One region of the Lacimicrobium alkaliphilum genome, then DNA from elsewhere that is predicted to be linked to it. Evidence: predicted binding sites of a transcription regulator. Region 1 holds the regulator's gene; each other region holds the start of a gene.
The links. Region 1 encodes FliA, which starts transcription of late flagellar genes. Its sites were predicted from a motif close to CTAAAGNTNNNNNNNNNNNNGCCGATA; they were not measured.

Region 1 (9,859 bases):
GGTACTTGTGGTGCGAAGTGCAGGTCTTGGAGCTGCCGGACGGGTAAAAATACGACGGCGCGCCAGCGCCTTGACCCGCTGTTGCAACAGCGAAATCGCTTCTGTCCGCTCGCGGGCAATGTCTTCAAATTTCTTCGGTAAAAAATCCAGCGCCCCGGCATCCAGAGCATTCAGGGTGGCTTCGGCACCATCATGAGTCAGGGAGGAAAACATCAGGATCGGCACAGGTTTTTGCGCCATGATTTTTTTCACTGCGGTAATGCCGTCCATCACCGGCATTTCCACGTCCATGGTGATCACATCGGGGCTCAGTTTGGCGGCCATATCTATGGCTTCCTGACCATTTCTGGCCTGGCCCACTACTGTCAGGCCGGGATCCTGCTCCAGAAAGTCCGCCACCCTTTTACGGAAAAAAGTCGAATCATCGACCACCAGCACTTTATACTGCATCAGTTCACTGCTTTTCTTAAGTCTTTCATACCTTTACGGGCATAGCGTTTGAGCAGGCTGGGGATATCCAGAATAAGCGCAATGCCGCCATCACTGGTGATGGTCGCACCGGCCATGCCCGGTGTTCCCTGCAGCAAAGCATCAAGAGGCTTGATCACCACTTCTTCCTGGCCGATCAGAGAGTCCACCACAAAGCCAAATTGCTGGGTACCAATCTGCACCACCACGACATGGCCTTTGCCACGGTCAACATCCGGCTTACCCGGCCCGCGGTGCAACCACTCTTTGAGATAAAACAGCGGAATGGCTTTATTTCGCACGATCATGGTCAAATGACCATCAACGGTGTTGGTGCGATCCAGATCCACATTAATGATCTCGCTGACCGCCGCCAGCGGCAGAGCAAAGGTTTGCTCGCCCACCACCACCATCAAGGTTGGCAGAATGGCCAGAGTCAGCGGTACTTTAATTTCCAGCTTGGTACCCACACCCAGTTGCGAATCAATGTGTACTGTACCGTTGAGCTGATTAATCTTGGTCTTGACCACATCCATGCCAACACCACGACCTGAAATATCTGAAATCTCAGTTTTGGTGGAAAAGCCCGGTGCAAAAATCAGGTTAAAGGCTTCTACGTCTGACATGCGCGCGGCGGCATCGGCGTCCAGCACGCCGCGACTGATGGCGATGTCTTTAAGCTTGTTGGGATCCATGCCTTTACCATCATCTTCGATGGTCAGCAAAATATGATCCCCTTCCTGCGATGCCGACAGGGTCACCGAACCGGTGCGCGGCTTACCTTCAGCCTCCCGTTCATCAGGCATTTCAATGCCGTGGTCGACAGAATTACGCACCAGATGCACCAGCGGATCGGCCAGCGCCTCAACCAGGTTTTTATCCAGGTCGGTATCTTCACCCACCAGTTTCAGATTAATTTCTTTTTTCAGGCTGCGGGCCAGATCCCTGACCACCCGCGGAAAACGGCCAAACACTTTTTTGATTGGCTGCATGCGGGTTTTCATCACCGCACCCTGCAGGTCGCCAGTGACCACATCCAGATTGGCAATCGCCTTGGACATGCTCTCATCCGCAATATTAATGCCCAGACTGAGTAACCGGTTGCGCACCAGTACCAGCTCGCCCACCATGTTCATGATTTCATCAAGGCGCTTGGTATCCACCCGTACGGTGGTTTCAGCCGGCGGCGGAGCGGGTTTTTTCTCTTCCTTTTTAGCCACAGCAGGCGCTGGTGCGGCCTTAGGGGCCGGAGCCGGTGCTTTCGCAGCAGCCGGAGATGGCGCAGGAGCAGGCGCCGGTGCTTTAGCGGCTTTTTCTTCAGCGGCTTTCGCTGCAGCTTTTTCCTCTGCAGAGGGACCCTTACCGGATCCATGCAACTGGTCCAGCAGCGCTTCAAATTCATCGTCGGTGATTTCATCATCACCCTTGTCATCACTGCCCTGATTACCCGCAGTCTGGCTTACATTATCCTCATCCGGGGCTTTAAATTTGCCCTCACCATGGAGTTGATCCAGCAGCGCTTCAAATTCATCATCGGTGATATCGTCATCATCACCTGAGGCGGCCTGAGCCGGTTTTGGCGCAGCGGCAGTCTCGGCTTTTGACGTCCCGGCATCCTGTTTCGAAGGGCCGGCACCGGGGCCATGCAGCTCATCCAGCAGCTTATCAAATTCATCTTCGGTAATTTCGTCAATATCACCGCCAGCGGAGGCATCAGCAGTGTCATCCTGCGTGGCGCTTTTATCTGCCGCGGGCTCAGCCTCAGGAGCAGATGACACCACCGGCACTTCCACCGGCGCTTCGTCTTCTGACTGGGGTTTGCTTAATCTATGCAGGGCTTCGAGCAGTTCGGGAGCCGCAGGCGTGAGTTCTTCACGGGCCTTGACGCTGGCAAACATATCGTTAATGCAGTCCAGAGACTGCAGGATCACATCCATCAGCTCAGAGGATACTTCCCGTTGACCATTGCGCAGGGTGTCGAACACATTCTCGGCACCATGGCAGGCATCCACCAGAGGTGTCAGCGACAGGAACCCGGCGCCACCTTTGACGGTATGAAAGCCGCGAAAAATCGCGTTCAGCAGGTCGGCGTCTTCGGGATTGTTCTCCAGATCGACAAGCTGTTCCTGAAGTTGCTCCAGGATCTCTCCGGCTTCCACCAGAAAGTCTTGCAGGATATCCTCGTCAACGTCAAACGACATGCGTCAGCTCCTTAAAACCCTAAGCTTGAAAGTAGATCATCTACGTCATCCTGACCCGATACCACATCATCCCGACTGTCAGCATCAATTATCGGTCCTTCAGCCACTTCCTTATCGGACTTTTTGTCAGATTTATTAGAATTTTCATCAACTTCCGGCTCACCAAATACGGTCAGCATATGCACCAGGTTGTCTTCGACCTCTTTGACCAGCTCGATGACCCGGCGAATAACCTGCCCGGTAAGGTCCTGGTAGCCCTGGGCCATCAGCACTTCCGTGAGCAGCTCATTGAGCTTCGCCGATTCAACACTGGCGTCTTCGAGAATGCGGTCAAGATCATGGCACAGGGTTTTAAACTCACCCAGCTCTATTTGCCGGGTCATCAGCTTTTTCCACTCGGGCAGAATACCGGTAATCTTGGCATTCAGCTGCTCGGCGATGGGCATGCTGGTTTCCACCGCATCCATGGTCCGGTTGGCAGCTTCCTCGGTGGTCTCAATCACATAATTGAGACGGGTCTGAGCGTCAGGAATATCCTCATTAGCGAGATTGGCGATACGCGCATCAAGCTGGAAATTGTTCAGAGAATCATGCAGTTGCCGGGTCAGTTTGCCCACTTCCGCAAACAGCTCCACAGAATCATGTTCAGTAACACTGTCGAGCAATTCACCGGCGGCCTCGTTGTCTCCGGCTTCAAGCAGTTCAACCAGGCGGCGGGCATCTTCTAATGAAATCGGCGCTTTGTCTGTCATTCAGGTGTTCCCTCTTTGTTCAGGATCCACCCGGGATTACCCAAGGCGCTCAAAAATCTTATCCAGCTTTTCCTTCAGCGTAGCGGCGGTAAAGGGTTTAACCACGTAGCCGTTGACGCCAGCCTGAGCGGCAGCAACAATCTGCTCCTTCTTGGCTTCAGCGGTCACCATCAGCACCGGCAGGTGTTTGAGGCTGTCATCGGATCGGATGGCCCTGAGCAGGTCAATCCCCTGCATCCCCGGCATGTTCCAGTCGGTAATGACAAAGTCGAAATCCCCTTGCTGCAACATGGGCAGGGCGGTATTACCGTCATCGGCCTCCTGCACATTGGTGAAGCCAAGATCCTTAAGTAAGTTCTTGATTATACGTCTCATTGTTGAAAAATCGTCAACAACGAGAATTTTCATATTTTTATCCAAAACTGCCTCCAGTGAGGATTCAACTAACTGTTATTCTTATTGAAAATCATGCAACACGCCAGGATTGCATCCTGGTTTTCAGCCTGAGCATAGCCTGACTGTGTATCTGGCTGATCCTCGATTCGCTTACTTCCAGCACTTCACCAATTTCCCTCAGGTTGAGTTCTTCATCGTAATACAACGACAATACGATGGCCTCCCGTTCCGGCAAAGTAGTAATAGCATGGGCCAGTGCTTTTTGAAACGATCCCTGTAACAAATCGTCATAAGGCGCATCGGTGCCACGACTCTGCTCTGTGGTGATCACATCTTCTGTGATACCCAAATCTTCGATACCCACCATGCGCCCGGCATTCACTTCATTGAGCATCTGATGGTATTCCTCCATGCTCACCTGCAGTTTCTCTGCCACTTCATTGTCTCTGGCGTCACGACCAGTGTCTTTTTCCACCTGCGAGATGGCTTCGGCAATGGCGCGGCTGTTTTTGTGCACCGACCTGGGTGTCCAGTCACCTTTGCGGATCTCATCCAGCATAGAGCCGCGGATACGGATACCGGCAAAGGTTTCAAAACTGGCACCTTTGGAACCGTCAAAGTTTCTCGACGCTTCCAACAAGCCAATCATGCCAGCCTGAATCAAATCGTCAACTAAAACACTTGCAGGGAGTCTTGCCATCAAATGATGAGCAATGCGCTTAACCAGTGAAGCATGTTGTTCTACAAGCTTACTTTTATCATCAAGTTGCTGATAGGCAGCGGCTTTATTATTCACACTTTATCTCTCTGCACCTCAGTCCCTTGATCAACTAATTGCTCCAGGAAAAACTCCAGATGTCCGCCTGGTTGCGCCGGAACAGGCCATTTAAGCGCCTGTTTGGCTAAATTGTTTATGGCTATCGCGGCTGGTGAGCCCGGGAAGACTTCAACAATGGCTTTTTGCTTACGCACCGCCTTGCGGATGTTTTCATCGAAGGGTACCGTTGCCACCAGCTCAAGCGCCACATCCAGAAATCGGTTTGTGACCTTGGACAGCTTAGCAAAGAGTTCCTGTCCTTCACGTAAATTACGCACCATATTCGCCACTATTTTAAAGCGAAACACACCGTGGTCCCGGTTAAGGATTTTGATCAGGGCATAGGCATCGGTCAGGGAAGTCGGTTCGTCACACACCACCACCATTATATCCTGGGCGGCCCGTGAAAAACTCAGCACCATATCGGAGATACCTGCGGCGGTATCCACAATCAGTACATCAATTTTACTCTGTAATTCGCTGAAGGCACGGATCAAACCGGCATGCTCGGTGGGAGTCAGTTCTGTCATCGACTGAGTGCCGGATGTAGCCGGAGCGATTTTAATTCCCGCAGGCCCTTCTACCAACACATCTTCAAGCAAACATTCACCGGACAGTACGTGGGACAGGTTTTTCTCCACCCGCAGCCCCAACATCACGTCGATATTGGCCAGCCCGAGGTCGGCATCAAGAACCATCACCCGCTTGCCTTGTCTGGCCATGGCGATGGCGGTGTTGAGGGTGATATTGGTTTTACCTACCCCACCTTTGCCGCCTGTCACAGCGATAACTTTAATTAAATTGGGTTGGTTCATTCGTCTTAAGCTACTCGCTTGATCCTCAATCATAATGATACTGCTGAGTTTGCAACCTGCTGAGTTCTCGTGGGTACTGAAGCATACTGCTTATAGAGCCGGGCTGCACATGAAATCAGATATTTTCCGTCAGCAACCTTAATATCCTCCGGCACTTTCTGTCCATCGGTCAGATATCCTACGGGCAGTTTATGCTCAACCGCCAGACTGATGGCTTCGCCGAGACTGTAACACTCATCCAGTTTGGTGAAAATACAGCCCTGTAAAGAAATCTGCCTGTAAGTCTTCAGTGTATGCTCCATTACCTGATGCTGCGCATTGGCTGCCAAAACCAGATAATGTTTGATATTAGCACAAGATGACTCGCTCAAGGTATCTAACTGTTTGATTAATCTGGCGTCTCTTTGCCCGAAACCGGCCGTATCAACGAGCACCAGGCCCTTGTTACGGAACTGATAGAGCAGATCAGACAGCTCTTCGGCGTTGCTGGCTTTTTTCACATTACAGCCAATTATTTTGCCGTAAGTGGCCAGTTGCTCATAGGCGGCGATGCGATAGCTGTCGGTAGTGATCAGTGCCACCTGCTGGTGCCCGTGCTGACGTGCGTATTGCGCAGCCAGTTTGGCTATGGTGGTGGTTTTGCCGGTGCCTGTTGGCCCCACCAGTGCTACCACACCACCCTGTGTCAAAATTTCGTTATTACTGGTATGCAGTCTGTTCATCAGCAACTTAAGCAGAAACTTCCAGGCATCCCGTTGTTCGCAATTAGGCGGCGCATAAGACACCACCTGCTCGGCCAGCGATGATGTGATGCCTAAGCGCTGTAACTGATCGATAAGATAGCTGTGCAGGGGGCGGGACTGCTGGCGTTCCTGTTTGAGCAGGCCGGATACCTGAAATTCCAGTACATTGCGTAGTGACTGTAACTCCTGACGAATATCATCCATACCCTTATCGTCATGCTGTTTGGGGGCAACAGCTGGCGATACGGTTGTGGCTTGCGCCACTTTCTGCGGCTGAGCCTGCGCAGAAGCGCTCTCGGCCTGTTTATTCTGCTTTTCCAGCAACGCGCGCAGGCTGTCGGGACCGGAATCACCGATAATTTCGCTGAGGCTGGGGGTAGCCTGGGCTTTTGCCGTTCTGGCCGAAGCGGGCTGCTGTCGGCCTCGTAATGGCGCCACGTTAGCGCCGGGCGCGGGGCTGCTCTGACGTTCACCGGCTTTTTTTACCGGCTCTTTGTCATACGCGGCCACAATTTCGATACCTTCGGCGACTTTTTTATTCGACATGATCACCGCATCGCCGCCCAGTTCCTCTTTGACCTGGTTTAAGGCGTCACGCATATCCTTACCGTAGAAACGTCTGATTTTCACTTTTTACCCCCTTGTCAGCCGCAACAACAACTGAATTTATTGGCCAACGGCGCTGACAATCTTAATTTGTTTATCATCAGGAATTTCCTGATAAGACAACACATGTAAACCGCTTATAGCGTGTTTCAGGAAGCGCGACAGTACTGGTCTGAGCATGCCTGACGTTAGCAACACGGAGGGCTCACCGGCCAGTTCCTGCTGCTGCGAGGCTTCACTTAAGGATTGCTGCAATTTCTCGGCCAGCCCCGGCTCAATACCGGCACCCTCACCGCCGCCTGCCTGCAGAGACTGATGCAACATCTGTTCCAGCTCAGGCGCCAGAGTAATCACAGGGATCTCATGACCGCCACCATTGACTTCCTGAACGATCAGACGCTTCAGCGCAATACGCACAGCTGACACCAGCACGTCGGGATCTTGACTCTTAGGACCGTATTCGCACAGGGTCTGAATGATGGTGCGCAGATCGCGGATAGGAACACCTTCATACAGCAAAGTCTGCAGCACTTTGACCACGGTACTCATGGGCAGAATATCCGGGATCAGGCCTTCCACCAGCTTAGGATTACTTTTGCCCAGCATATCCAGCAGTTGCTGCACTTCTTCATAGCCCAGCAACTGATAGGCATTGTTGGTCAGCAGCTGGCTCAGGTGTGTGGCTACCACCGTAGCCGCGTCCACTACGGTGTAGCCCAATGTCTGCGCATGTTCACGCTGTTCGGGTTTTATCCACACGGCATCCAGACCGAAAGCCGGATCTTTGGTGGCCTTGCCATCGAGCTTGCCAAATACCTGGCCGGGATTGATGGCCAGTTCACTGTCATGGCTGATGTCCGCCTCACCGATAGTGACGCCGAGCATGGCGATGGTGTAGGTATTGGGGTTCAGATCCAGGTTGTCACGAATATGCACCGGCGGCACCAGAAAACCCAGTTCCTGGGACAGTTTTTTACGCACCCCTTTGATACGGGCCAGCAACTCACCACCCTGACTTTTATCCACCAGCGGGATCAGCCGGTAACCCACTTCCAGACCGATGGTATCCACATGCTGCACATCGTCCCAGCCCAGCTCTTTGATTTCTGTGGTGTGCGTTGCCTGTTCTTTTTGCACCTCAGACAATTGAGTCTGGGTCTGCTCGCGGCTTTCTTTCCACATGCCGTAATAGGCATAGCCGCCTACTATGGCGGCCAGCCCCAGAAAAGCCACATGGGGCATGCCCGGTACAATACCCATCACAAACAGCACGCCGGTGGCGATAAACAGGGCTCTTCTGTTACCCAACTGAGTGGTCAGCTCAGCGCCGATTTCCTGATCTTCGTTTTCACGGGTAACGATAATGGCCGTAGCCACCGACAGCAGCAATGAAGGGATCTGCGCCACAAGACCGTCACCTATGGTCAGCAGGGTATAGATTTGTACCGCTTCGCCAAAGCTCAGATCATACTGGATAATACCGATAAACAGACCACCGACGATATTGATGATCATAATGATCAGTCCGGCAACGGCATCCCCTTTAACAAATTTTGACGCACCGTCCATGGAGCCATAGAAATCCGCTTCTGAGGTAATTTCCTGACGCCGGGCGCGGGCCTGATCCTGGTCAATGTAACCGGCGTTAAGATCGGCATCGATGGCCATCTGCTTGCCTGGCATAGCATCAAGAGTAAAGCGGGCACTTACTTCGGATATCCTGCCTGCACCTGCGGTCACCACCTTAAAGTTGATGATTACCAGTATGGCGAACACCACAATACCCACCGCATAGTTACCGCCGATCACCACTTCACCGAAGGCCTCGATCACTTTACCGGCCGCATCACCACCTTCATGACCATGCAGCAACACCACCCGGGTACTGGCCACGTTCAGGGCCAGCCTGAGTACCGTGGCGATCAGAAGGACCAACGGAAATGCACCGAATTCCACTGGCTTCTGGGTAAATACCGCCACCAGAATGACGACCAGCGACAGGGCGATATTAAAACTGAACAGGATATCCAGCAGAAATGGCGGCAATGGCAGGATCACCATAGCCATAATGGCGAGCAACAGCGTAGGCGCGCCGAGGCCCGTGGTCAGCTGCTTAACGCGGTTTTTATCGAAACGATTGAGGTAAGTGCTGAGTTCCATTTTCCAACAACGAAAATTTGACAACTGCAGGGGTGTAGCAACAATCAGGCCAGAGGGAGATGAGTTATGAATGCTGAGTGATAAGTGATGAATTAAAAGCCAAACCCTCAAAGCGTTAAGGCGCTGGGTTCCCGCCAACAACATGCGGGAACGACTGTCGGTCATGCCCGAGTGTCGTTATCGGGCATCCAGCACCCTGTGTAAAAAAGACAAAAAACCACAGAGGCACAGAGAGCACAGAGGTACTAAGGGGTTAATACCCTCTGCCCCTCTGCGACCTTTGCGCCTCTGCGTGATCTACAGGATTTTTTATTCTCTCGCAGCCTGTAGCCCGTATAAAGCGAAGCGGAATACGGGAAGCCGCCCGGGTATCCCCGCAATCCGCTTTGCTCCTTGCAGGCTACAAAATACAAACTTTTTAGGATAAGCATCCCAATATGCACAGTAAATGGTCTGATCAGCGGGTAAATCATAGGCTATTCCAGATAAGTATTAGATAAAATGACCTACAACCCTTGACCAGCGGCGCCCTTCGCGATACAACTATGCCAACGAAAGAAACCATTACAGAATCCATGACAAATAACCTGTTCCTGCTACTACTCCTTCTTATGGCAACCAGATTGCACGGGTAGTTGTGGCCAACAGGCTGAAGATTTACCAAAACCCGTGCACAGCACGGGTTTTTTTATGTCCAGGGATGTAGGTCGGGCTTTAGCCCGACGGGATGGCGGGGAATGTGACCTTTGTCGGAATAAAGTCCGACCTACAACGAATCAGAGCATCGGGAAGTTCAGCCTTCAGGCTGATTAAGCAAGCAGAGGAAAGACCATGTCAGACAGAGTGAAGATATTCGATACCACCTTAAGAGACGGCGAACAGGCCCTGCCTGCCAGTTTAA
Region 2 (9,859 bases), 660 kb from region 1:
ATCGATGCCGAGACTGAGTAACCATTTGTCTGAAGGGCGATACAGCGCATTAACAGACAACACCCCAAAGCCAGCGGAAGCGGAACTGTCCAGCCCCGCTATGGTGCCCTGACCGGCAGCAAAACGGGATTGCTGATCAACTAATCGCCACAAGCCTGACAGATGCCAGTTTTGTAGCTGATAAGCGGCGCTGATCCGAAACTCCAGCGGCGGTTGTTGGGCCAGTGGCAGATTATCACTGTCATTGGTGCCGCGGCTCACAGCCAGTGAGGTTTCCAGGGTGAGCTTCTCTGTCAGGCTCAGCTCTGCCGACACCTCGCCGCCCCAGGTGTGAGCATCAATGTTTCTGACCTGCTCCAGTAACATGGGCTGTTGTTTTTCCAGCAGAATAAAATCTGTTACATCCGACAGGTAGGCAGACACCGATACCCGGGTAAAATCAGTTTGATAGAGCCAGCCTATATCCAACTGATGGGTTACTTCCGGTGACGTATAAAAAGCTGACTGGCTGTCTTCGCCACTTCTGGCGTTACCCAGTAACTCCCAGTAATCCGGGTAACGGGCGGCACGGCCTGCGCCCAGATACCAGGTATGTTGATTGTGAGTCTGCTCAATACGAACAAAGCCGCTTGTCAGGGTATCCTGGCGACGGTCACCAAAGCTCGGGTTGATTAGGTTCAGCTGCATATTTTTACGCAGCATTGGCCGGTGATCCTCAGCTTCCCAGTGATCTGCCCGCAAGCCGCCAAACAGACTCAGATTGGCTAAAATCGCGTGGTCTATCTCGGCGTATATACCCCACTGATCGAAGCGGCCATCTTCGACTCTGAGCATATCCTGCCAGGGCATCATCAGCTGGTTCATGCTCATACGGTTTCGATGCACATTCTGGCTGTTATCCAGTCCCAGGCGGATCTGCCAGTTTATCGCTGCAGTCAGATCCAGCTGAATTTTACCACCGCGGGTGTAACGATCCGGATTCATGGCCGCCGGAAACGGCATCATGGCATCAGGGGTAAAGTTTCTGAGGCTGAAATTGTCCATCAAATGGTCAATATGATTGAAGTATAACTGCCCCTCAATGCGGGAAAGCCAATCATTTAAGTCATCCTGTCTGGCTTTGATACTGATATGGCGGCGATCAAACATGCTGCCGTCCATGGCCCGATCTGCATAGGCACTTTCGCCGTCACTCCGGCCCAGGCTCAGCATTAACAGCGTATCGGGCCCGGGTGTCCAGGCCAGTTCAGTCGCAGCGCTCCAGCGGTCATATGCGCTGTTGACAGGGTTGCCGTTGCCATCCTGATAATTACTGGCGCTGGCGTTACTGAGGCTCATACGCAGGTAACCGTTCTGATTGCCGGAGGTGAGGTCGGCATTGAGTGCTTTGCGGTTAAATTCCGCCAGAGTCATGCTGATATCACCCTGAACTCCGGCTTCTGAAAGCTGGTATTGGTCTTTTTCAAATAAAACCGTGGCATTGGCCGGCAGATTGAGTACGGATTGGGGGCCTTTGATCACCCGGATACGATCAAAGCTCTGTGGCGAGATATAGGCCGTAGGCGGGTCCATCCGACTGCTACATCCACCAAGCAACATATTGCCGTCGGTAATGATGTTCAGACGCGAGGCGGCCATGCCCCTGAATACAGGGTCGCCACTGGCCCCGCCCTTGCGAACGATACTGAACCCGGTGATGGTTTTCAGATAGTCAGCGCCATCATGGGCGGGCAGTGGTTGGCGGGGCTTTTTAGGGTCGGTAACAATCTGGTTAGGTGACGCCATCACTTCCCCCATAACCAGTACTTTTTCAATTGGATGCAGGGCAGACATTGTTTGCTGTTCTTGTGCAGATAACGGCAGGCTCAGTGCCATAGCAGATAACACCACACGCAGAGCAGGTGAGCGGCGAGGTAAAACCGTGTTTTTATTCATTGTAATAACTTCAGGCTGGCCGGATTAAAGACTAATCCGGCTGGTTAAACTCGGGCCTGATGCAGCAGTGTGATCAGGCGATTATGGGAAAAGCCTGAATACAAAAGGAGGTGCGCGGGACAGCGCGTTGTTGTACCTGTCATTGAGGGTAGCACTGGAAAAAAGACTGAATGCCCTCAGGGTTATTTTCTGTGAAGCGATGAGCGCAGTGTTGCCGGCCATAATATCGTGGTTGTCGAGCAACAATCCGGCGCTGCATTCTACCTGTTGCAAGGGCTCCGGGAGTTGTTCCGGCGGGTCGACAAAAACGAACTGGCCCCGGCTCAGAGATGCGGCCATATCCACCCATTTCATATCCCGCCCGGTACAAATCAGTACCTTGTCGTCGCTGGCATACGCCTGTGCGGCTGAAAGGGTGCGGGATGCCGATAGCGGCGCTACTGTCAGGTTAAACAGCAGTAACAACAGCGCCAGTAACGCAATAGGCTGATTCTTAAAGCCTGAAGGCAAAATCTTATCCGCAGGTTGAACTTCGTTTTATTCTAAAGTAAGCCGTTTCGGCAATTCAATCATTTACAGGATTAAATGTCCTGCTTTAACGATATAAGTTCCGTTCGCCGGGGATATCACTCAGATATTCAACAAATTCAACTTCAAAGCCATCATTGTCAATAAAGTAGATATTTTTGCGGTAAGGATCCTCACTGCCAGCTTTGGCCGGACTAAATCCCGCTTCGGCCAGTCGCCGAACTATGGCGTCCAGATCCTCGGTAATATAAGCAAAATGAGCCAGGCCTATACTGTTGCTTTTCAGATCGCGGTTTTCACCTGTGCCATTGTCATTCAGGGTCAGATACTGGTAGTCATCACCAAAGTGTACCCAATTTCTGGGGGTTCCATACCAGTCGGCTTTGCCTTCACCGCGAATACGCCAGTGTGGAAACGCGGCGCGGTAAAAAGTAAGGCTGTTTTCGATATCTCTGACCACCAGATTCAAATGTTCTAGCTGTAACATGCTGATTCTCCTTATTTGAAATACATGGTCTGATTGAACAGGTGGCAGTAGTTTTTCCAGTAACGGCTGAGCCGGCCAGCAGGTGCAGAGTGGGTTCTTTCGGTTTGCATAGCTTTCTCCTTTTGTTAAGTCCTGGGTTATGCTAAAACCTCAAGTTAAGTTAAGGTAAAGACTTTTTAAGGAGAAAATATGCAAGCTCAGGATCTCAGTGTCGGGCAGGTGGCAAAGCGCTGTGGTGTCAGGGTATCGGCGCTGCATTTTTATGAAAGCAAAGGGTTAATATACTCCAGTCGCAACAGTGGCAATCAGCGCCGTTACAGTGCAGATGTACTGAGAAGGGTGGCGGTGATCAAGGCGGCGCAGAAAATGGGCATCACCCTGGCGGAAATTCAGCAGGCCTTTTCGGCGTTGCCCAAACACAGAGCCCCGGATAAAAAGGACTGGCAGGCGTTATCCTCTGGCTGGTATCGGCAATTAAGTGACAGGATTGATTATTTGCAGCGCTTGCGTGATTTACTGACCGGCTGCATAGGTTGTGGCTGCCTGTCGATGGGTAAATGTCCGGTTTATAACCCTGATGATAAGCTGGCGGCGGAAGGTCCCGGGCCGGTGATACTTGACACCACCAAATTTAAATAAATACCCGGAGCTTTATCTTCAGGGGTTTCTGGCGTATTGTTAGGTAGTAGCTAAATGATAAAAGGTGAAAAAATGAAACACTTTTATATGCCCCAGGGCGGGGATGTACTGGAAATCTGACCCGTACTCATGGACGAGCGCAACCCTCCATCCTTAAAAAAAGCCTACAGCTTTCATAGTTTTAATCTTAACCACCCCCTGATATCAGTAATGATGAAGATGGCCTGGCCAGAACCTTCCACTGGTATGGTGTTCCTTTAGAAGGGCGACAGACGTTAAATAAGTACTGGCTGGTAGTACCATTAGTTTTACTTAGTCTGTGGCTGATAAAAATGTACCTTGATAAGGGAACGGCCTATTTACCGGCATTGGCAGTCAGTATTTCTGCAACTTTTGCGCTTTTTGCGACCCTCAGAACACTGTATCAGAATATTCAGCTCAATCGGGAGAGCAATACCCTGCAAGCCATAGGTCTGCTATGGAAAGGTCAGGGGGAAAAGCGTTTAGGCAAAAAATCTTCCGGTGACTGGCGATTAAGTGATGTCAGTAATCCCATTCAGGCAATCAACCAATTTAATCAGATTCAGCTCAGACTCCTCGAGCGTGATAAAGGTCAACAACATATTGCAGTACTTGGCTCTATATTAGCGATGTTTGGGGCACCGGATGTAAAATTTAAAGGCGTCGAACTGGCTGAGTGGAAGCGGCTTTCTGAGAAGCTGAATATTGATCGGGATTCATTGCGTAAAGGACTAAATGAAGCGGAAAAACTATGTCAGGGCATACAGATGGGCGTTTATGATGAGAAGCTGGTACAAAATTATCTGGGTGCCGATCTGTCAGCGTTGGTAACTTATATGCTCTCCTATATTTACTGCATCAGGGAAGTGCACGCCATGCGTCTGGTCAGACGGGCCAGGTTTATCAATGAAGTGCCTTTTGCCCAGCGAGGGGAACATTACAGCGCCCACAAGGAAAGTCATGATTTGATGTACGAGTACCTGGAGTATTATTGTTATCGCTGGTATTTCACCGACGTACCAAGAGAATTTGGGTTGTTTCATCAGCATTTGCAGCAAGTTTATCAACAATTAAGAGATAAAATTGCCAGTACAGAAATCTCAGATACTCAGGCATGGCAAGGTTATTGTCCTTTTATCGCTTTTGCCAGCGACAACAATCAGCGTACCTTTAATACACTGACTGCATTTGCCGCTAAGCGCGGTGCATAAGGCTCAGACAACCCGGCTGCCCCATAGATCATATTCATCGGCATGCTCTATGGTGACGGTGACCAGATCGCCGGGTTTGAGTTCAGTGTCACCGTTTAAGTACACCATGCCGTCAATTTCCGGGGCATCGGCGTAGCTGCGCCCGATGGCGCCTTCTTCGTCCACTTCATCAATCAATACATCCATCTGTTGGCCGATGCGTTTTTGCAGTTTGGCCGCGCTGATGGCCTGTTGTTTTAGCATAAAGCGTTCAAAGCGTTCTTCTTTAACCGACTCCGGCACGGCATCGGGCAGTTCATTGGCTTTAGCGCCGTCCACATCGGAGTATTTAAAGCAGCCCACACGGTCAAGCTGAGCGGCATCGAGGAAATCCAGCAGCATCTGAAAGTCTTCTTCGGTTTCGCCGGGGAAGCCAACAATAAAGGTGGAGCGGATCACCAGTTCAGGGCAGATCTCACGCCATTTGAGGATACGCTCAAGGGTGCGCTCGGCAGCGGCCGGGCGTTTCATCAGTTTCAATATTCTGGGGCTGGCATGTTGCAGCGGAATATCCAGGTAGGGCAGCACTTTACCTGCAGCCATCAGTGGAATCACCTTGTCCACTGAAGGGTAGGGGTATACATAATGCAGTCTGACCCAGATCCCCATCTCGCCGAGTTTTTCACACAGCTCTGTCATACCGGTTTTAACCGGCATACCGTTCCAGAAACCGGTACGGTTTTTCACATCTACACCATAGGCACTGGTGTCCTGTGAGATCACCAGCAGCTCTTTGACCCCGGCGACTTTAAGGCGCTGGGCTTCATCCAGCACCTCGCCTATGGGGCGGCTGACTAAATCACCGCGCATTGAGGGAATAATGCAAAAAGTACAGCGATGGTTGCAGCCCTCGGAAATCTTAAGGTAAGCGAAGTGCCGGGGCGTGAGTTTAACCCCATGATCGGGCACCAGGTGTTCAAAGGAATTATGTTCAGGCCTGGGCAGGTAATCATGTACCTGTTCCACCACGGTCTCATAGGCATGAGGGCCGGTAATGGCCAGTACATTGGGGTGTACTTCACGAATTTCATCTTCTTTTACGCCCAGACAGCCGGTCACAATGACCTTGCCGTTTTCGTTCAGGGCTTCACCTATGGTATCCAGTGACTCCTGCACCGCCGAATCAATAAAGCCACAGGTATTCACGATCACCAGATCGGCATCGTTGTAGGTATTCACCACATCATAACCTTCGGTGCGCAGCTGAGTGAGAATGCGCTCCGAATCCACCAGGTTTTTCGGGCAGCCCAGCGAGATAAAACCGATGCGATTACCCGCCCCAATATCCATGGTCTGGCCCTCTCTGGCGGCATTATCTGCCATCACTTTTTTGGGCGTTTCCAGGGTGGTGGTTTGTTTGGGATTAAAGGTCTCTACACTCATGTCATCTCGCTGTTCTGTGGCTGCTGGGGCAGGCAAGTCAGTGGCCCCTGAAAAGTCGGCGGATTATACATGAAGGGAAAAGCAATGGCATCCGTGTCGCTTAAAAAATACCCAGTCAACCTGTTGATTTATCGGGTCGGAACAAATCAAGAGGATGTTGGAATACCATGAAATGTTCTCAGTGACCTTATCAGAGTCCAGAGTAAGTCAGGCCGGGCAATAACATCCTTTTGCTTCAGAGATGACGGTTGGACCTAAACCCTGAGTATCGATGGAGGATGTCAGCCAGCTTTCAATTAAACCTTTTCCCGCGCTGCATCTGAGACCAGTCGAGTATGGTCCGATAAACGTCAGGTTACTATCGGCATCAAATAAGATGATACTTGGAACCGCGGTGATCCATTGTCTGAGTTCGTCAAAATCAGAAAGATTAATTGATTTGTTGCTGTAACCATAATCTTTTAATAACTGACTGACCTGCTGCCGATGGCTCTGGCTTATCAGATTGCAAAAACAGTCGCTATCTGTGATGTGAATAGCGGTAGAACGGTTATTATCACTGAGCTTAGCCAGTTTTTTAGCCAGCCCGGTGCTGTGTTCCTTATCCAGCAACATGCCATTAGGATCGTAGTCGACCAGTTGCCAGCGTGACATTAATACTAATGTGCCCAGTAAAATACCCGCCCAGATAAGCAAAAACGCCCAGGACTGAGGTTTCATATTTTCAGCCTGGAGAGGGCCTTTTCAAGGCTCTCGGAGCTTTTTCGAAGCTGCTGGAAATCGTTAAAAATTTCCTGATTCAGCGCTGAGCTATCGCTGATGTTGTTCAGTAAAGCTTGTGTGGCTAGTGATACATTATCTGACGTGTTTGCCTGTTGTTCACTTGCCGACGATACTGAGAGTATGTTGCGCTCGATTTCAGTTATACGATGACTGACGTCATTAAAGGCTTTATCTGCTTTTGCAGACTGGGATACAGTCTCATTAATGAGTTCCAGGACTTGCTGCATTTGTTCAACCGAATCTTTCGTCTGATCTATCAGTGTTTTACTGACAGTCTCAATTTCCTCAGTACTGTTTTGTGTTTTCATTGAAAGTTGGCGTACTTCATCGGCGACAACGGAAAAACCCCTGCCATGTTCACCAGCCCGGGCAGACTCGATGGCCGCATTTAGTGCCAGGAGATTTGTCTGTTCCGCGATGGTTTTAATGGTGACGGTTACTCTGCTGATTTTCTCACATTGCTGGTTGAGAGACCCGATTCTCTCTGACATTTTGCTCAATGCCTGATGCACAGAACGGACCTTGTGACTGGCATTGTTGATATTTTCACCAGCCTGGGTGGCTGCTGTTGCTGCCGCAGTCGTTTCCTCTGCCGATTCTGAGGATGATGATGCTATCTGTTGATTGGAATTCGTCATTTGCTGCATTGAGCTGGCTATAGTATCGACTTGCTGACTGGTCGATTTGCTAAGCTCATTGAGACGCTGTTGTTGCTGATAGATGGCACCTGTTGCACCAATTAATTGCTCTGATACTGCAAACGATTCATCAAGAACCTTGCGGATGCCGCCAATAAGCGTTGAGAATTCCGTTAAACCTGGGTCTATGGGTCGTTGGAGATCTATTATTCCTTCACGATTTTGAATGTGGGTAATAGTGTTGCTCAGAATAAGAGAGGTATGAGCCTCCTTAAAACTGCGTTTGGCGATCACCGACAATACAGCTCCTTCCGCAATGGCGAAGAAGGCGTGAATGAGCAATATTCCTATAGTCAGATGACCCTCCTCGAAGATGTACACACCAGCGCTGTTACTCTGTAAAAAGAAAAAACTTATGTGATGAATTGCGACAGTGGTGGTGCTGATAAGAATAGTTTTCCAGTCACGGTAATAAACTAAAAATGCCAGTAATGTGAAGATTTCGAAATGTATTTCTGTCAGGCCAAAGCTTTGCTGAATGTGCAGGGCTGTAAGCAGTTGGACAGCTATAGCGACGGCATAGCGTGTCATCTGAGCCTGAGGCTGAGTGTAAATTAAAATGAGGGGTAGAGCTGCAGTGGGAATGCCTATCATCATCGCCCATAACCAAGTGTCAGTGTAAGCAGCAATAGCAAAAGCTATTGCAACCTGAGCGACTAACACTCCACTAAAGACCTTGTTTGCTTCGTCTATCCATGGGTAACGCAAATTACTATCTCCACTCTGGATTACAACCCATATTGTACGCTAAGAACTAGGTTATAGATCTGACTTGTGTCAAGTTTGAGGCTCCGGGTGACAACGTCATTATTTAACTGCAGTACAGATCTGGCATTTACTGCGGGCAGACAATACTATTCTGGTTAGGCTTCTACAGTGCAGACCGATGCATGTAGTGACAGATTTTGGCGAATAATCACTGTGGTTAATAATGGAAAAAGACGATTTAAGTAACTTAGATGCGCTGAATGTGCTGATTATTGATGATCAGACACTGGTCCACGACATTCTCAAGTCAACCTTTTATGATTTGGGGATCCGCACGGTAAAAAGTGCCGAAAACGCCTTTTTTGGTCTGCGGTTATGTGAGCAGCAACGGTTTCATGTGGTGATCTGCGCCTTTAATGTAAAAAGCGACAAAGATGGTTTTCATCTGCTGGAGGAGCTTAAGTTCAAGGGCCATGTCACCAAGCGCACCATCCTGATATTTTTAAGCGCCGATACCGATGAGAGTCTGGTCAACAGTATTGCCGAGCTGCAGCCCGATGACTTCTGGGTCAAGCCTCTTTCCCCTGCTCAGGTCAAAAAGCGTCTTCCTCATGTGCTGGAGGTCAAAAAGACCCTGTATAACATCTATCAGGCAGTGGATAACAAGGATTTTGGGAAAGCCATTTATTACGCCGATCGCCATCTGCTTAACCCGGCGCTGGCAAAGTATCAGATGCAACTGCTGAGAATGAAAGGGGAAAGCCTGCTGGCCCTGTGTGAGCTGGAAGATGCAGAAGCTTACTACCGCGGGCTAATGGAAAAGTATACTGCGCCCTGGGTGTATCTGGGCTTTATCAAGGTGTTGCTCAGGCAGGATAAAATGCAGGAGATCAAAGAACTGCTGGCGCAACTGACCGACAAAGTTGAGACCCGTTTTGCTACCTATGACTTGCTGGCGCAGTATTATATCGAACGGGAAGACTATGAACAGGCTTACGAAGAAATTAAAAAGGCCGCCGAGCTGGCGCCCCGCAATATAGAACGTAATAAAAAGCTCTGGGATCTGGCCCGTCTGACCCATGATCACCAGGGCCAGTATAAGGCCACCCAGGCCATGGCTAAATATGCCAAGAATTCCATTCATGATTCCCCGGCCCTGCTGTTCAATGTGATCCGCTCCGGGATTGATCTGGCCTGTACCCTGACTGGTGAGGCGTCCCTCAAAATTCTTAAGCAGTCAGAGCGTTATATCGCTGATCTTGAGAACAATTATGCCGGCAATGAAGAGTTTAAAGAGCAACTGGTGGTGGTTAAAGCCAGGGTGCACAATGCCAGAGAAGAACGGGACCGTGCCGAGCGTATCGTCGATGCCCATGTAACCCTCAAAGCAACGCCCTCGGTGGAGGATAACCTCGACAAGGTGAAGG
Region 3 (9,859 bases), 270 kb from region 1:
ATCCAGGGCCTGAATATGGCTGTGCGCAATGCAAACGACGGTATTTCCCTGGCGCAGACCGCCGAAGGCGCGATGCAGGAAATAACGACCGCATTACAGCGCATCCGGGTGCTGGCGGTACAATCACAAAACGGCATTAACAGCTCTGCGGACAGGCTGGCGCTGCAAAAAGAAGTCTCAGCATTGAAACTGGAGATGAGCCGTATTGCATCTACTTCTCAGTTTGGCGGAGTAAATATATTGGACGGCACCTATTCAGCTACTTTTCTGGTGGGAGCTAATGCGGGCCAGACCATCAGTGTGAATATTTCCCGCCTGGGAGGCTTTGGCTCGTCGGGTCTGTTCAACGGTGCTGATTTATCGGTAGCCACGGCAGCCAATGCGTCAGCCGCTATGGCAGCGGTGGATACGGCCATTTCCATTATTGGTGGGGCCAGAGCGGACCTGGGTGCGATTCAGAACAGGTTCCAGTCTACCATTCGTAACCTGAGCAATATTTCAGAGAATGTCTCGGCGGCAAGATCCCGCATTCGGGATACAGACTTTGCCGTGGAAACGGCAGAACTGACCCGCTGGCAGATCATCCAGCAGGCCAGCGTAACCGTGCTGGGCCAGGCGAATCAGAGACCGCAGGCAGCGCTGCAGTTGCTTGGAGGTTAATAATAAGCGGTAAATTGCTGCTTAAACAGTCAGTAAATCAGAGAGGGTGGAAGTGAGAGGCCGCCTGCCATGTTGACACCATGGCATCAGGGAAATACTGCACTCGGCAAGGTTGAGTGTGGTATAAGCCACCCGGAAATGTTCCGGGTGGCTAAGGGATAAAACGCCGACCGGCAGGACTGAGAGTGTAGAAGTGGTTGAGAGGCCAGTTTCATTCTCAAAACCTGCAAGCCGGACAGAAACCTTATTTGCTCGTTCTCCTAACGTGAGCAAGTTGGCCGGGTCATTTGACCCGGCCTTTTTATATTGATAGCACTGCCCATGTCAATATGGCAAATAAAAAGCAAAGGGCGTGCCAAAAAACCATCATTGCCAGAACCTTCTCAAAGTTACATCAGATAAGTTATCCGTCCTCAGCTATCAGTGGTCAATAATCGTACTAAATCCTCATGAAAAGACGCTTCACCGCAAAGACGCGGAGGCCGCAGAGATTTGGTCTTTAAACCTCTTTTAATCCTCTGTGTCCTGGCGCCTCTTCGAATGAGAGTTGTTTGTGGTAATACCTCTGTGACGAAAAACTATCTGTTTAAGTCTCTGGCGTGCTCCTGACAGGCTTAGGCATTGCCTTGTGGAAGGGAATAAAAAGCATAATAAACAACGCCTTAAATATTTTTTTAGAAATATATTAAAAAAAACCTAAAGAGACTTAATCTGTGGTCGATACCGTTAGTCGAGGGGTAATTTAAGTTTTGGATTTTGGCTTGTAGCCGGATTCCAATTATGAGGCAACTCAGTAATGAGTTGAAATGAGGCAAGCCGACGTTGATATGAGGGTATCAGGGAAGGCTTTCAGGAGGTAACTCTTATGAGTTTATATGTAAACACTAACGTATCGTCGCTGAATGCTCAGCGTCAGTTGTTTAATTCCGGAAATGCACTGTCTACATCCTTTGAAAGGCTGTCTTCAGGTTTCCGTATTAACCGTGCGGCCGATGATGCAGCAGGCCTGCAGATTACTGACCGCATGACATCGCAAATCCAGGGTCTGAACCAGGCCGTAAGAAATGCCAATGATGCGATTTCATTGACTCAAACCGCTGAAGGGGCGCTTGGCGAGATCACGACATCTCTGCAACGTATCCGTCAACTGGCAGTGCAGTCACAGAATGGCATCAACTCATCTGCTGACCGTGCGGCACTGCAGAAAGAGGTATCCGCACTGAAGTCCGAAATCAGCCGTATCGGCGCTAACACTCAGTTTGCTGGTGTGGACTTGCTCAAAGGAGACTATTCAGCTTCTTTTCTGGTGGGAGCTAACGGCGGTCAGAACATTGATGTGACGTTGAAGAATACTGGTGGCTACGGAGCGTCCGGGCTAAGTATTGCTGATACTACTGTGGCCACGGCAACAGAAGCTTCCGCGGCACTGACAGCAATCGATAACGCCATCTCCACCATTGGTGGTGCGAGGGCTGATCTGGGTGCGTTGCAAAACCGCTTCCAGTCAACTATCCGTAACCTGAGTAATATCGTTGAGAACGTCTCCGGTGCCCGTTCACGTATCCGTGACACGGACTTTGCGACGGAGACGGCTGAACTGACCCGTAATCAGATCGTGCAACAGGCATCTTTGTCTGTGCTGAGCCAGGCCAATCAGCGCCCTCAGTCCGCACTGACTCTGTTGGGATAAACCAGCCAGGGCCACTATAATGTTGTGGTGGCCCGCGCTTTTCCTTATCAGGAGGTGAAAAATGGACGTTGATTTTTCACAAAGTATTCAGAGTTCGCGCAGGGTATTCCCTGAACGCACTGAGGAACAAAAATTGCAGTCTGTGACTCAGTCGGCGGAAGAGAATGCTGATAAATCTGAAGAGCCCACCAAGGTTCAGGATATTAAAGCTCAGCAACAAAGTGCCGATAAAGAGAACAGTGATACAGGAATCGAGGATGCGATTGAAGAGATTCGGGAATTTGCGAATCTCCAGAACCGCCAGCTTGATTTCAGTGTTGATGAAGACAGTCAGCGCCGTGTTATCAGGGTGTTGGATGCAGAAACCGGCGATGTGATTCGTCAGATTCCATCTGATGAAGTGCTGAAACTTGCAGAGAGAATCAAGGAGCTACAGACTGAGGTCGGTGCTGCAGTGGGGGTATTTTTTAACAAAGCCGTGTAATTCACAAGGCTTTATAGAGGTATAAAATGGCAATTCAATCACTAGGGGTCGGTTCTGGATTAGCGCTTGACGATTTGGTCAGGCAGTTAATTGAAGCCGAACGTAAACCCAAACAGGACAGGTTGGATAAACGCGAAGAGTCACTCGACGCGGTCATTTCAGGTATTGGTCAGCTCAAATCCAAAATGGATGCCTTTAAAGACTCCGTTGATGCGCTCCGCCGTGATAGTCAGCTTCAAAGTCGCTCCGCGGTGGCAACGCACCCTGGCATAACCAGTGAAGAGGGGGCAGGCCCATTTACGGCCGAGGCCTCCAATAGTGCTGTTACCGGCTCTTACAAAATTGCTATAACACAACTGGCTGAAGGTAGTCGTATTGAAACTGCAGACGCGGTCGATGGCGGCTTTTCCAGCAAGACGGACTCTGTGAGCGGTACTGCGGGCTCGCTGACTTTTAAAGTTGGCTCTGAGAGCTTCGATGTGAATGTGACCGCAGGCATGACCATGGAGCAATTACGTAACAAGATTAATGCCAATGCGGATAACTTTGGTGTAACGGCCAGTATTATCAGTACAGGCACTGTTGACGGCGGTGCTAAACTGGTATTCAGTTCAGACAAAACAGGTGCCGGCAATGATCTGCAAATTGTTAACAATGACAATATTGCTGATCTTAATCGTGTATCAACCACTGATTCTACAGAGACTGCCACTTATCTGACTCCGGTTAAAAATGCTACCAATGCTCAGGCAACCATTGACGGTATTCTGGTAGAAAGTGAAACCAACAGGTTTGAAAATGTGATTGATAATGTGGCTTTTACGGCCACAGAGTTGTCCACAAAAGATGCAGTGGGTGACTTCCAGGAGTCAACGTTAAATATAGGCTTTGACAAAGAAGGAACGGAAAAGAAAATTCGCGATTTTGTGGATGATTATAATTCCCTGATTTCTGAGATTGGTACACTGACAAAATACGGTCAATCGGAGCTGGAAGATGATGGTGCATTGGCAGGCGACTTTATGGCCAGAGGCATATCATCCGGGTTAGCAAATATAGCTTCTGGTACGGTCAGTACCTCAGAGCTGGGTAGTTTGTTCCAGATTGGTATTGCCTTCGACGAAGATGGTAAGCTGGAAATTTCTGACTTTGATGAGTTTGGTTTTGGCAGTGGTGAAGATCGTCTGAACAAGGCACTTGACGAGAACTTTGATCAGATTGCCAACCTCTTTACTGATGATAATGAGGGTATTGCTACCCGCATGTATGATTATCTGCGGGAATACACAACTTTTGATGGCTTGTTGCGCACCCGGGAGCAGTCAGTAAAAGATGAAAAAGATCAATTAGGTAAAGAACGAGAACGTTTCGAGTTACAAATGCTTAATTTTGAAGATATTCAGCGCAAGAAATATCTGGCCCTGGATCAGACCGTTTCTCAGCTTAATCGTACAGGCAGTGCATTAATGGCAGCGTTGAGCTCCACCGGATTTTAAGGAGTAGTTATGTCTCTTAAAGGTATTAACGCTTACAAAAAGGGTAACCTGAAGCAGGATATTACTCATGCTGACCCGCACAAGCTTACTCTGATGTTGATGCAGGGGGCGCTGGATCGCATGGCTTTTGCCAAGGGTTGTATTGAGCGCAAGGAGTATGAGGCAAAATCTGAACACCTGTCTCGTGCCAGTTCCATTATAATGAACCTGCGTGATAGCCTGGATATGTCGCTTAAAACAGAGGTAGGCGACAACCTGTATGCTCTGTATGACTACATGCTGGAACGATTAGTGGATGCTAACGTTCAGAATAGCTTGAAGATTATGGATGAAATCATTAGTCTGATGTTACCCATAAAGTCAGCCTGGGCGGAGATTCCTGAACAAGCCAAACAGGAAGCCTATGAAGCCAGGCGACAAAAACAACAAGCGGTCGTGTGAAAAAACTGACACTTCATCATTCCCTGACCTTTCCAGAGCTTGATGCCAACAATGAAGCCCTTTATGGGCTTCTTTGCGATCAGGAGCCTAACTCAGAGCAGCTTCAGGCGCTTGTGGTTGAAAGAGATCAACTAATACTCTCCCACCTTGATACGCTCAGCGAGCCGGAGAAAAAAGCCTTCGCAGAAGCAGAGTTGGCATGCAATAAGCAGCTTCTGGAGTTAATTCAACCCATGTTTGATGAGACGGAAGCCTCGCTGACCAGTTTTCTGCGTAGCAGAAAAGCGATTCGCAATTATCAGAAGTAACTATGCTAAAAAATATTCGCCTCCATTTGCAGCAAGACGAAGAACAACAGAAGCAACAGGAAGAGCAGTTGGCGGCGCATATCGCCCGCATCAGCCATCAGAATATTAACGCCTTTCAACGCCATATTCCCTCGCTGTTAACTTATATCAAACAACAAAGCCAGAATATCTCGGTATTTTGTAATAAATACGGCGATTACAATCTGGTGGATTATGGCACCGGCAGAACATTTACGGACTGCATCCTCAGCAGGAAATCCAGGCGCATCTGCAAAGCTTTACCGAACAGGCTCCCTATATCTCCTTCGATCCGGATTCAACTCAGATGGCAGAGCCTCCGGATATTGCTGAGATCAATCAACTGACGGAACTGCCAGAGTACCTACGATACCAAAGTGCGTCGTTGTTACCTGAATCACCTGAGCTGGTGGTGGTATTCGGTATGGGCCTTGGCTTTCATATTCAGGAGCTTATAGAGAAGTACCAGATCTCTCATTTGCTGATTTATGAGCCAGAGCCGCAGTATTTTAAAGCCTCCACCATGCTGATTGACTGGCAGCATATTTTGCAACTGGCAAAAGACAAAGGTACGGCGCTGTATCTGCAGATTGAAAAAGATGGCCGGGATTTTACTAATAACATTCTGGAGTTGCGAGAGAATGTTGAGGTGAGTGGTGCATATTTGTATCAGCATTATAACCACCCTGTTTTCGATGCGCTTTATAAACAGTTGACGACTCAGCCATGGAATAAGTTGGTTGAAAAGGGTTTAAGCTTTCGTTTTACACAAGGGGCCGATGAATACTTACCGGGCTGGACGGCGGCATCCAAACCACAAACCTGGGAAGATGTGGATACTGCATCCTCGCGATTTCAGCAGAACATCACAGCATTTAAAAAGTATTTTCCTGATGTGTACGACACCTTTAAGGCTTATCAGCCTAAACGTTGGTTGCCGGTGCAACAGCACAATGGAGAGGTGAATGTCGTTGATAAAAGCCGATTGGTGCCTTGGTATGGTGACAGTCCGGTTACCGAGAGCGAGATAAACCTTAAAGGGTTTTCTGAGCATCCCCACAAAGATGGATTGGTGCTGGGGTACAACGGAACCAAGTTAAAACATTATCTGCATTATCAGTTTGTAGAAAAAACCGAAGCCATTCTGGAGCAGCTTGAAGAAGAGCAGGGCAGTCTGCCGGACACCATCAAATCCATGATCTTATTCGGTATGGGCTGTGGTTATCAGCTTGAGCGGCTGTTTGAACAACATCAGGTTGAAAAGCTGTTTATCTGTGAGCCTAATCGGGACTTTTTCTACGCTTCGCTGTTTGCCATCGACTGGGCATTGATACTGAAAACTGTCGATGAATCCGATGGCCGCCTGTATCTGAATATCGGTGATGACGGTACTAATCTGTTTCGTGATTTATTGAATCAGTTTTACGCCATCGGCCCTTATATGCTCAACAGCACCTATTTTTATCAGGGCTATTACAATGGCGCCCTCAATCAGGCCATTGCCCAGTTAAGAGAGCAGTTGCAGGTGGTGATCTCCATGGGTGAGTACTTCGACCATGCTTACTATGGTATCGCTCACACTAAGGAGGCACTGCGTCGGGAATACCCCTTTATGAAAAAGCATGCGGCAAAACACATTGCTGCTGAGCATCAGGAAGTGCCGGTATTTCTGGTGGGGAACGGGCCGTCACTGGATTTTTCTATTGATGCCATCAAAGAGTGGCAGAATAAGGCCATTATTGTCTCCTGCGGTACCTCATTGCAGGTGCTGCACCGCAACGGCATCGTGCCGGATTTTCATGCCGAGATTGAACAGAATCGTTCTACCTTTGACTGGGCAAGCAGAGTCGGTGATTTTGATTACTTAAAGAAAATCTCTCTAATCTCCTGTAACGGCATTCATCCGGATACCTGCGATCTTTACAAAGACGTTTTTCTGGCCTTTAAAGAGGGCGAGTCCTCAACGGTTTCTACCTTGCAGGTGCTGGGGGAAGAGCACTATCAAATCCTTAAATTTGCCTTTCCAACTGTGACCAATTTTGCGATGAACTTTTTTGCTGGATTGGGCATGAAACAGGTATATCTTCTGGGTGTCGATTTAGGTTTTGCTGAGAAACATCATCATCACTCAAAACAGTCTGGTTATTATAAAGAGGACGGAGAAGAGCTCTACGATTATTCGGAGAAAAATAATACCGCCATCGTCGTACCGGGCAATTTTCGTAAGACCGTCTATACAAAACACGAGTTTAAAGTCGCTAAGATGCTGCTGGAGCAGTCATTAGCTGCCGGTAAGATGGATTGCTATAACTGCGCTGACGGGGCGCAGATAAGAGGTGCAACGGCTTTACGGGTTGACGATATTCTGGTGGCCAGCAATAAAGACGATAAGTCCCGTTGTTTAAGCCTGTTGAAGGAAAACGGCTTTGTCAGTGAACAGTCCAAAGAATTTGAACAACGATACGCCGCTAAATTCTCTTACGATGTTCTGCAAAGAGAGCTTGAGGTCTTTTGCAACAATGCAGAAAGGGAGGTTAAGACCCTGACGGAAGCAGAAGAATTCATCGAGTCACAGAAAAAACTGCTGTTTCTTTCCTATCAGCAGGGGAGCTCCCTGTTATTTTATCTTCTGTATGGTACTACCAATTATGCCAATTCTGTTTTGAGTAAGATTTTGTACTCATCTGCAAATGAAGAGAAAGTAGTGCAACAGTTTAATGTTGTCCTTGAGCACTGGAAAGGTGCATTAAAAGACGTATTAAAACAGAGTGAATTGCCTGATCTGGCGTACGATACGACCACAACTTTTCCAAACCAACGTTACCCTTACTGGATTAGAAAGCAAACCCATGGCGCCGAGGTGACCCTGATAACAAACTCAGAAAAGTTTGTTGAGGCCTGTAACTACGTGAATGAGCAGCAAGAATTAGGAGTTTCCCTCGTATTCAACACACCCGAGAATGCTTCCCATAACCCCGTCGATAGCCGATATGTGGTGGTCAAACAAAACAGCTGTCTGGGAGACAATGTCTTTAGCTGGCTGAAGGAAAATGCGATACAGGTTTCGGCAAACAGCCATCTTGTTGTTTACGTGAACAATAAGAAGGAACTGAGGGAAGTTTCGCAACTGAAGGTTCCTGTTACTGTTATTTATGTGCCCGGGGATTTGGCGGAGTCTGAGCATTATCCGCAAAGCCATGACCTTAAGCGATTTAATATCCTTGTGCGATACTTTAATCAGTTACAGCGATTTCGCTTGATCTTGCCAGTAATAAAGATCTCGGAAAAGGCTGATGACTGGGTTCCTGAGGATGTGCTCAATACCAGTCGATGGCATTGTTACTTATTCAAAGATACCTTGGGGTAACAGAAAGAATGCTAACCAATGCCGAGAATATCATCGCCTCTGGCAACAGAGGTGCATATGTTGGCCGGGATATTGCCTATAACAAACTCTTTGCTGCATTACCGCTAAACCAGAAGGAAGCTTTGCAACTCAAAGAGCAAGTTATTTCTCGTTACCCTTTTCTTAACCAGGAAGACCGTGTTTATGTTCAATAATAAAATAATCCTGATTACAGGCGGAACCGGGTCCTTTGGGCAACGTTTTATTGCCAATATACTCAAGGTCTATTCGCCGAAGAAGCTGATTGTTTACTCCAGGGATGAGCTAAAGCAGTTTGAGATGCAGCAAAAGTTTGATGCGCCTTGTATGCGCTATTTCTTGGGTGATGTCAGGGATAAACACCGTCTGAAAACGGCGATGCGGGGTGTGGATTTTGTGGTGCATGCGGCGGCCCTTAAGCAGGTGCCAGCCGCTGAATACAATCCCATGGAATGCATCAAAACCAATATTATGGGTGCCCAGAACGTCATTGAAGCGGCCATTGAATCAGAAGTGAGCCGGGTGATTGCCCTGTCCACCGATAAAGCAGCAAACCCGGTTAATCTCTATGGTGCCACCAAGCTGGCCTCAGATAAGTTGTTTGTGGCCGGTAATAATATCTCCGGCGCTAACAGTACCCGTTTTGCCGTTGTGCGCTATGGCAATGTAGTGGGCTCCCGCGGCTCAGTGGTGCCCTTTTATCAGAACCTTATTGCTCAGGGTAAGAACATCCTGCCGGTAACCCATGAGCAGATGACCCGTTTCTGGATCACCCTGGATAAGGGAGTAGATTTTGTGCTGAAAAACTTTCAGCGCATGCAGGGCGGTGAAATATTTGTGCCCAAGATCCCCTCAGTTCGCATTCTGGACCTGGTTGAAGCCATAAGCGGTAAACGAGATTATGAAGTAGTAGGTATTCGACCCGGCGAGAAAATTCATGAAATTATGGTGCCGGAGGAAGTGGCCCACCATAGCCTGGAGTTTGATGATCACTATGTGATTACTCCGCCCATTACCTTTTTTGAGAAGAATATTAATTACCATCAGAACAAGCTCGGTGAAAAGGGAAGGGATGTGTCGGATCGTTTTGAATATAACTCAGGCACCAATCCACAGTTTCTGACAGTGGAGGAATTGCGTCAGTTGAATGAGTCCATTCTGTGATCCCTTATGGTAAGCATCATATTGACAGCGCTGATATCCAGGCGGTTATCGATGTACTGGAAAATCAGTTTCTGACCCAGGGACAACAGGTGCCGGCGTTTGAACAGGCATTGGCGGACAATTGTAATGCCCGTTATGCCGCAGCCGTTAACAGTGGCACGTCGGCTTTGCATATAGCCTGTCTGGCACTGGGTGTCAGTGCTGGTGACAGCG

Region 2: the regulator FliA is predicted to act here: its motif matches at 3,892-3,918, upstream of AT746_RS11195 (DUF4760 domain-containing protein).
Region 3: the regulator FliA is predicted to act here: its motif matches at 1,357-1,383, upstream of AT746_RS12975 (flagellin).

What each region holds. Positions count from the first base shown of each region.
Region 1 is NZ_CP013650.1:3,115,744-3,125,602, forward strand. Features, by position in the region: gene AT746_RS14115 (protein-glutamate methylesterase/protein-glutamine glutaminase) at 1-450, opposite strand, end outside; gene AT746_RS14120 (chemotaxis protein CheA) at 450-2,669, opposite strand; gene AT746_RS14125 (protein phosphatase CheZ) at 2,681-3,421, opposite strand; gene cheY (chemotaxis response regulator CheY) at 3,458-3,841, opposite strand; gene AT746_RS14135 (RNA polymerase sigma factor FliA) at 3,888-4,613, opposite strand; gene AT746_RS14140 (MinD/ParA family protein) at 4,610-5,482, opposite strand; gene flhF (flagellar biosynthesis protein FlhF) at 5,479-6,822, opposite strand; gene flhA (flagellar biosynthesis protein FlhA) at 6,859-8,958, opposite strand; partial or broken gene leuA (2-isopropylmalate synthase) at 9,790-9,859, shown strand, end outside.
Region 2 is NZ_CP013650.1:2,455,580-2,465,438, reverse strand. Features, by position in the region: gene AT746_RS11215 (TonB-dependent copper receptor) at 1-1,935, opposite strand, end outside; gene AT746_RS11210 (hypothetical protein) at 2,017-2,445, opposite strand; gene AT746_RS11205 (VOC family protein) at 2,531-2,950, opposite strand; gene soxR (redox-sensitive transcriptional activator SoxR) at 3,140-3,589, shown strand; gene AT746_RS11195 (DUF4760 domain-containing protein) at 3,922-4,821, shown strand; gene rimO (30S ribosomal protein S12 methylthiotransferase RimO) at 4,825-6,243, opposite strand; gene AT746_RS11185 (DUF6436 domain-containing protein) at 6,451-6,963, opposite strand; gene AT746_RS11180 (methyl-accepting chemotaxis protein) at 6,960-8,432, opposite strand; gene AT746_RS11175 (response regulator) at 8,656-9,859, shown strand, end outside.
Region 3 is NZ_CP013650.1:2,843,631-2,853,489, reverse strand. Features, by position in the region: gene AT746_RS12980 (flagellin) at 1-660, shown strand, start outside; gene AT746_RS12975 (flagellin) at 1,526-2,350, shown strand; gene AT746_RS12970 (flagellar protein FlaG) at 2,412-2,834, shown strand; gene fliD (flagellar filament capping protein FliD) at 2,861-4,330, shown strand; gene fliS (flagellar export chaperone FliS) at 4,340-4,771, shown strand; gene AT746_RS12955 (flagellar protein FliT) at 4,768-5,079, shown strand; gene AT746_RS12950 (hypothetical protein) at 5,082-5,444, shown strand; gene AT746_RS12945 (6-hydroxymethylpterin diphosphokinase MptE-like protein) at 5,336-8,464, shown strand; gene AT746_RS12940 (hypothetical protein) at 8,473-8,658, shown strand; gene pseB (UDP-N-acetylglucosamine 4,6-dehydratase (inverting)) at 8,648-9,646, shown strand; gene pseC (UDP-4-amino-4,6-dideoxy-N-acetyl-beta-L-altrosamine transaminase) at 9,643-9,859, shown strand, end outside.